DNA from 2 places in the Bacillus nitratireducens genome. Region 2 is predicted to be linked to the other one. Evidence: a T-box and tRNA genes for the amino acid it is inferred to sense, from the RefSeq annotation. Region 2 holds a T-box; the other holds one or more tRNA genes.

Evidence for each region. A T-box is a leader RNA that pairs with one kind of tRNA and senses whether it is charged. The one in region 2 lies ahead of trpS (tryptophan--tRNA ligase), so its partner is inferred to be a tRNA-Trp.
Region 1: it has a tRNA-Trp gene. The T-box ahead of trpS (tryptophan--tRNA ligase) is inferred to sense a tRNA for this amino acid. The anticodon was not compared.

The regions. Positions count from the first base shown of each region.
Region 1 is NZ_JAUMJO010000008.1:209,253-213,308, reverse strand. It holds rRNA gene rrf (5S ribosomal RNA) at 98-213, shown strand; tRNA gene Q3V31_RS25425 (tRNA-Asn) at 222-296, shown strand; tRNA gene Q3V31_RS25420 (tRNA-Ser) at 299-390, shown strand; tRNA gene Q3V31_RS25415 (tRNA-Glu) at 408-482, shown strand; tRNA gene Q3V31_RS25410 (tRNA-Val) at 488-563, shown strand; tRNA gene Q3V31_RS25405 (tRNA-Met) at 588-664, shown strand; tRNA gene Q3V31_RS25400 (tRNA-Asp) at 668-743, shown strand; tRNA gene Q3V31_RS25395 (tRNA-Phe) at 753-828, shown strand; tRNA gene Q3V31_RS25390 (tRNA-Thr) at 847-922, shown strand; tRNA gene Q3V31_RS25385 (tRNA-Tyr) at 933-1,016, shown strand; tRNA gene Q3V31_RS25380 (tRNA-Trp) at 1,024-1,097, shown strand; tRNA gene Q3V31_RS25375 (tRNA-His) at 1,117-1,192, shown strand; tRNA gene Q3V31_RS25370 (tRNA-Gln) at 1,256-1,330, shown strand; tRNA gene Q3V31_RS25365 (tRNA-Gly) at 1,336-1,410, shown strand; tRNA gene Q3V31_RS25360 (tRNA-Cys) at 1,425-1,495, shown strand; tRNA gene Q3V31_RS25355 (tRNA-Leu) at 1,506-1,587, shown strand; gene Q3V31_RS25350 (DUF3884 family protein) at 1,828-2,148, opposite strand; gene Q3V31_RS25345 (YebC/PmpR family DNA-binding transcriptional regulator) at 2,497-3,216, shown strand; gene Q3V31_RS25340 (NUDIX hydrolase) at 3,365-3,826, shown strand.
Region 2 is NZ_JAUMJO010000001.1:1,024,473-1,028,528, reverse strand. It holds gene Q3V31_RS05435 (DUF2268 domain-containing putative Zn-dependent protease) at 1-656, shown strand, start outside; gene Q3V31_RS05430 (YjbA family protein) at 798-1,544, shown strand; gene trpS (tryptophan--tRNA ligase) at 2,035-3,024, opposite strand; T-box leader at 3,099-3,315, opposite strand; gene Q3V31_RS05420 (DUF3899 domain-containing protein) at 3,421-3,801, opposite strand.

The DNA of each region.
Region 1 (4,056 bases), on a different contig from region 2:
ATATGTAGCAATGTTATCTAGTTTTGAGAGAACATAAAAAACTTGTTGACTTTTGAAGTGAATAAGTTATAATAATGATTGTCTCAAAAGAATAATGTCTGGTAATGATGGCAGAGAGGTCACACCCGTTCCCATACCGAACACGGAAGTTAAGCTCTCTAGCGCCGATGGTAGTTGGGACCTTGTCCCTGTGAGAGTAGGACGTTGCCAGGCAATATTATTCCGCAGTAGCTCAGCGGTAGAGCTATCGGCTGTTAACCGATCGGTCGTAGGTTCGATTCCTACCTGCGGAGCCATTGGAGAGCTGTCCGAGTTGGCCGAAGGAGCACGATTGGAAATCGTGTATACGTCACAAGCGTATCAAGGGTTCGAATCCCTTGCTCTCCGCCATAGGATTTATGATATTTGGCCCGTTGGTCAAGTGGTTAAGACACCGCCCTTTCACGGCGGTAACACGGGTTCGAATCCCGTACGGGTCACCACTTTTGGAGGATTAGCTCAGCTGGGAGAGCACCTGCCTTACAAGCAGGGGGTCGGCGGTTCGATCCCGTCATCCTCCACCATATAAATTATATGAATAATATTGTCGCGGGGTGGAGCAGTACGGTAGCTCGTCGGGCTCATAACCCGAAGGTCGCAGGTTCAAATCCTGTCCCCGCAACCAAATGGTCCCGTGGTGTAGTGGTTAACATGCCTGCCTGTCACGCAGGAGATCGCCGGTTCGACCCCGGTCGGGACCGCCATTTTAATAAGGCTCGGTAGCTCAGTCGGTAGAGCAGAGGACTGAAAATCCTCGTGTCGGCGGTTCGATTCCGTCCCGAGCCACCATTTATTTTAATAAAATATGCCGGCTTAGCTCAATTGGTAGAGCAACTGACTTGTAATCAGTAGGTTGGGGGTTCAAGTCCTCTAGCCGGCACCATGTAAGTTTCGGAGGGGTAGCGAAGTGGCTAAACGCGGCGGACTGTAAATCCGCTCCTTCGGGTTCGGCAGTTCGAATCTGCCCCCCTCCACCATTTACATAGGGGCATAGTTTAAAGGTAGAACTGAGGTCTCCAAAACCTCCAGTGTGGGTTCGATTCCTACTGCCCCTGCCAAATATATATACACAACATGGCGGTTGTGGCGAAGTGGTTAACGCACCGGATTGTGGCTCCGGCATTCGTGGGTTCGATTCCCATCAGTCGCCCCATTTTTATTTTAAAAATTACAAATAATCTAATTGATACTTACATATAATTAAGTAAGAAATCGATGGGCTATAGCCAAGCGGTAAGGCAACGGACTTTGACTCCGTCATGCGCTGGTTCGAATCCAGCTAGCCCAGCCATTTTTGCGGAAGTAGTTCAGTGGTAGAATACAACCTTGCCAAGGTTGGGGTCGCGGGTTCGAATCCCGTCTTCCGCTCCATTTTAACTTCATATGGCGGCATAGCCAAGTGGTAAGGCAGAGGTCTGCAAAACCTTTACCACCGGTTCAAATCCGGTTGCCGCCTTTCTTATTGTGCCGATGTGGCGGAATTGGCAGACGCGCACGACTCAAAATCGTGTTCCTTCGGGAGTGTCGGTTCGACCCCGACCATCGGTATCAAGAACGGCGTAACATCAAGACTCTATACTAATTGTATAGAGTCTTTTTGTGTTTTCATTACACGACAAAATAAGCACTAATAGTGCGTAGGAGGTAGTGTGCGGTGGGTAAGCGACGAACTTTAGATACAGTTGGAAGAAACTATGAAGTACTAAAAGGATAAAACTGAACGTTCGGTTTTATCCTTTTATAGAATTTCAGTAGAATATTACATATACAATAATTTTTTCCAGCACTCTAGAGAGAATTTCTCCACCCAGGTGACATGAAGTTAAATCCGACACCACCAGTAGATATTAGTACATTATCAACGGTTAAGTTTGTAATTTCTAAAAACCTCTTTTCAAACTCTTCTCTGTTGTACTTGTACATAGTTGAGTGGCACGCCCACATTGGCGTTGAAGTACTCAACCAGTCCCCTAATTCCTTTAATTCAGGAAACAACTCAAATCGAATTGGTTCATCTAATTTCATGAATCTCACTTGATAGATAGTTGGGTTTAGCTTTTCTCCTATCCCTTTAAGACTATGTGCTTTTTTCTCATTTGAATGTTTCATAATTACTTTCCCCCATCTTTCCTTCAAATTTTTTCCTATTTTAATTATACAGCAATAGAAAGTGATTATAGGAATATTATGGGAATCGGTGATGTAAAAAGACTCTAACAGAAATGTTAGAGTCTTTTTTGTTAAATTATGTTACCTGATTCTAAAATTCGTAATAAACGTAGGAATTCATGTATAATATAACTTGTCGAAAGAACAAAATGATAGTAATTTATATTATGTCTGTAATATGAATCAAAAATGAACTTTTTATATTTCTTTTAAAAATGTGTTGAATACACATTATATTTCATATTAATATTTTTATGTAGATTTAAAATGGGAAAGAGAGTGGAAAGTATGGGTCGTAAATGGAATAATATTAAAGAAAAAAAAGCATCAAAAGATGCAAATACAAGCCGTATATACGCGAAGTTTGGACGTGAAATTTATGTGGCAGCAAAACAAGGCGAGCCAGATCCAGAATCAAACCAAGCGCTTAGAGTTGTATTAGAACGTGCGAAAACATACAACGTACCAAGAACAATTATTGATCGTGCAGTTGAAAAGGCAAAAGGCGGTTCAGAAGAAAATTATGATGAGCTTCGTTATGAAGGATTCGGACCAAACGGATCTATGGTAATTGTAGATACACTTACAAATAACGTAAACCGTACTGCAGCAGATGTACGAGCTGCATTTAGCAAAAACAGTGGTAACATGGGCGTAAACGGTTCTGTAGCTTATATGTTTGACGCGACAGCTGTTATTGGTCTTGAAGGTAAAACATCAGATGAAGTTCTTGAAATTTTAATGGAAGCAGATGTAGATGCACGTGACATTCTAGAAGAAGAAGAGTCTGTTATCGTTTATGCTGAACCTGATCAATTCCATTCCGTACAATCTGCACTTAAAGATGCTGGTGTTGAAGAATTTACAGTTGCAGAATTAACAATGCTTGCACAAAATGATGTAGAACTTCCTGAAGATGCTCAAGCACAATTTGAAAAAATGGTTGATGCATTAGAAGATTTAGAAGATGTACAGCAAGTTTACCACAACGTAGACTTAGGAGAATAATAAGACAGAAGATCCTTTCGTTTAACGAATAGGGTCTTTTTTTTGTGAAGTTAATTACGATGATGAATTATTAAAGGTGTTTTGTTGTAGTTATGGAATATGATTATAGATAGTATTTTAAATGATTGTATTTCTAGGAGGTATTTCTATGGAGCATAAAACACCAAAGCATATCGTTGCCGTAGCAGGCTATTTAACAAATGAAAAGAATGAGGTGCTTTTAACAAGAGTGCATTGGCGAGCGGATACGTGGGAAATGCCTGGGGGACAGGTAGAAGAAGGAGAAGCACTCGATCAAGCTGTTTGTAGGGAAATAAAGGAGGAAACAGGATTAACGGTAAAGCCTATCGGAATTACAGGTGTTTATTATAATGCTTCTATGCATATTTTAGCTGTTGTGTTTAAAGTGGCATATGTGAGTGGTGATATAAAAATTCAACCTGAAGAAATACAAGAGGCTAAGTTTATTGCTTTAAATGAAAAGAACATCGATGAGTATATAACGCGTCCTCATATGAAATCAAGAACTGTTGATGCGATGAGAGCAACGCATTTCATTCCATATGAAACGTGGGAAGTACAGCCATATAACCTTATAGGCAGGTTGTAAGAAAAGGGTAGCTATTTGAGATACACTCAAATAGCTACCCTTTTCTTATGTATATTACTTCAGAAAAAGGTCAAAATGATAATAAAGCTAGTATTGATTTTTAGAACGTTTGTTCTGTATAATGATGATATATCATATATAATTAGATTACTAGATGTTCAAAAATAGAAATTTATAGATGATATAATAAAAGAATAAAGTGGAATTAAGGAAGTATACTGCTCTTAATT
Region 2 (4,056 bases):
GCCCGGTAATGCGGGGGGAGCAGGAAATTAAAGAATTAGAGAAAAAAGAAATTTGGAAAGAACTTAGCATGGAGTATGAAAAATTAAAAAGTTGGCTAAAAGGTCCGGATGTTCCTATCTTTATTTTATTATCAGATTCATATAATCGAACTGTACAAGAAGAGTATAACGGGAAGGCTGGTTTATCTATGCGTCACGTTATTTTCTTATTCGTATGTGGGCGTAATTCAGTAGAGGAATTAAAAGCTCTATTAACGCATGAATATCACCATATATGTAGATTGCATCAAATTGAGACGAAAGAAACAGAGTATACACTACTTGATACGATGATTATGGAAGGGTTAGCTGAGCAAGCTGTATATGAAAGGTATACAGAAAAAAGATGCGCACCGTGGACTACTTACATTTCAAAAGAAGATGCTATTTATTATTGGAAAAATTCAATACAAAAACGAATAGATGTAAAGAGAGGTACGAGGGAGCACGATGTTGTATTAAATGGACTGCACCCGTATCCGAAAATGCTTGGCTATGCACTTGGATTCCATATTGTAAAAGATTGTGTAGCTTTTGAAGGAGAAGATACACTTTCTTTATTATCTATAGATGCGAAAGAAATATTGAATAAAGCAAATACATTTCATGTTTCATAAAAAAACAGGAGAGCTATCTCTTGTTTTTTTATATTATAGAAGAAAAAATAATAATTAGAATATATTTCCTTAGGTGGAATAAAGTTAAGCAAAAATGAACATAATGATTGATACAAACAGTAGTGAAGTGAGGGGTAGTGAATGTTATATCTACATGATGTATGGGTAAATTGGTTTGAAGGTGAAGAGAATGGGTATAACGTTTGTCATTTTTACGAATGGCGGAAAGATGATACGATTGAGCTATTAGATCAAGTGCCATTATTAAAAGTAGATTCCACATTATATCATTACATCGAGAACGAATTGTTAGAGCTTCCGCAAAAGTTATTGGAAGACGTACATCATAAGGCTTATATTCGTAAAAATCACGAACGTTTGCAACAAGAATATTGTTTTGTAGTTACAGATGGAAAAGGAATCATCGCGATTGATTCAATCGGCTATAATGTGCCAATTAGAAAAAGTAGGCTTATACCTCGTCAAGAGCAGATGGTATATGAGATGGTAGAAAACGTGCAAGCGGAAAAGTATGAGTTCCAGGTAGAAGAAATTGAAAAAGAACATCATATTTTATCACCATCGCCTTTCATTATGAATGGCTTGACTCGTAAAGAAAGACAGCTAAAACAATTATTATTTATGGCGTTAGATCAATTACATACAACGAAAAATCCAGCTGAAATTCGCTATTGGTTCACAGAGTGGGATCCATCAGCATACGGAATGGTTCAACATATGGAATTTGAAGATATTTGGGCTAAACTTTATGATGAAGCGAAAACTGGATGGTCTGAGAAGCACGAACAATTATGCGAGCGCCTTGTAAAAGGACAGCCGTTTTTTGAAAAGCTATGGGAAATGGAAAATGAGCAGAAGGTAAATTAAAAAAACCGCCAATTGGCGGTTTTTTTATGGAGTTGGCAAGAATGCTCGGTGGCTTCGCGCCTTCCTACGAGGCAAAATCCGCCTCACATTCTAAGCGAGCCGCTTCCGCTTTATGTAGAAATCCAGCTCAGGCAGCAAGCTCTTCGTGTCTAAGAACCTTCCGCATAAGAAGACAAAAAGCGTCTTCTATGCGAAAGAACCTTAGCCAGTCAGAGCTGAACGAGCTGCCTCCGCTTTATGTAGAAATCCAGCTCCGGCTCCTAGCCCTTCGCGTCTAAGAACCTTCCCCACGAGAAGGTAAAAAGCACCTTCTGTGGGAAAGAACCTTAGCCAGTCAGAGCTGAACGAGCTGCCTCCGCTTTATATAGAAATCCAGCTCCGGCTCCTAGCCCTTCGCGTCTAAGAACCTTCCCCACGAGAAGGTAAAAAGCACCTTCTGTGGGAAAGAACCTTAGCCGTCAGGGCTAAGCAGTCGCCTCCGCTTTATAAGTTACCTACGTTTTCTACTTAATCCCATTGCGTTTTCTACTTTGCGTAGTTGTTTGAATGCAACGCGGTTTGCTTTTTCTGCACCTTTGTCTAGAATTTCGTCTAGTTCTGGGGAGCTGATTAGTTCGTTATATTTGTCTTGGATTGGGCGAATTGCTTCTACGACTACTTGTGCTAGGTCGCCTTTGAAGTCGCCGTATCCTTTTCCTTCGTACATTGCTTCTATTTCTTCAACTGTTTTTCCAGAGAATGAAGAATAGATTGTTAATAAGTTAGAGATACCAGGTTTATTTTCTTTATCGAATTTCACGATACCTTCAGAGTCAGTTACAGCACTTTTAATTTTCTTTTCAATTGTTTTTGGCTCATCAAGCATACTAATCATTGATTTTGGATTTGGATCAGATTTACTCATTTTTTTCGTAGGTTCTGTTAATGACATAACACGAGCGCCTACTTTTGGAATGCGAATTTCAGGAACTGTGAACACTTCACGGAAGCGTTTGTTGAAACGCTCTGCTAGATCACGTGTTAATTCCATATGTTGCTTTTGGTCATCACCAACCGGCACGATTTCAGTGTTGTAAAGTAAAATATCAGCAGCCATTAATGGTGGATACGTAAGTAATCCAGCCGGAACTGAATCTCTACCAGAAGCTTTATCTTTATATTGTGTCATGCGCTCCAATTCTCCAACGTAAGCAACTGATTGCATAATCCACCCTAGTTGAGCGTGTGCTGGTACTTCTGACTGTACAAATAAAGTAGCTTTTTCAGGATCGATGCCGCATGCAACATATAGTGCAGCAAGACTGCGGATGTTTTTACGAAGTTGTACTGGATCTTGAGGTACTGTAATTGCATGTTGGTTTACAATGCAGAAATAACAGTCGTGTTCGTTTTGAAGCTCTGTAAATTGCTTCATAGCTCCTAAATAGTTTCCAAGTGTAATTGTTCCACTTGGCTGAATACCAGAAAAGATAACTGACATAAGTAATTCCTCCTAAATTTGAATGTGTGATAGGGAAGAGAAGGCATACAAAAAAGCCCATTCATCCCAAATTACATAGGGACGAATGGACCGCGGTACCACCCTAATTATTTCACTGTTGTGAAATCTCTCAGATCCATAATAACGTCTGGATATAACGCCAAAGCCTACTACTTACGGTTCGGTTTGGTGCTCAAAAGCCCATTCCATATTGCACAATTACTTGTTCACACCAGCCACAAGCTCTCTGAAATTGCCTCAATATGTACTCTTCTTTATCATCGCATACATATAAAATTATTTATTGTTAACTGAGCCCTTTTAATATGAAAGAACTAAAGTTTTATAACAAAATGTTTTGCTGATTATTATATCATATGGAATAGCGTTTGCAAACTACATCAAAATAGTAAAGCTAATGAGAGTCGAGAACATACCAAGTACGATACCAGTAATACAAATCGGATACGTCCATTTGAATGAATATGTTTTATAAATACGCTCTTTCTTATCGGTAGGTTCCTCTGCTTCTTCAATTAAAGAGTCAATTTTTTTGTTCGTACCAAATACTCTTTGGAATGCGTAAATTGTTACGTTAAAAAATCCATTTTGAAATATGTATAAAAAACCACCTATAAGAATAAAAAACAATGAGATATAGAATGAGATGTTGACAAAATTCAACAAAAACTGAGATGAAACGAGGAATGCGCCAACACTAGAAGCGATTATCGCTACAAAAAATAGTATACAAGTATGAAAAAAAACTTTATTCAAAATATTCCCCTCCGTCAAAATATTACTAGAATTATTATACTATAAAAGTTATAATAAGTAATATAAATAATTTTTTGAAAATTATACGCAATTGAAGCCCTAATTTCAAGATGATGGTAGCAATGTTAACGTATTTCTTTACAAAAAAATAAAAAAATAAATAATTTATTAAAAATTTTAACAAAAAAACAAAAAACTATATTCACAATCGTCATATTATATGTATAATGAAAATTGTAGAAACTTGGAGATTAT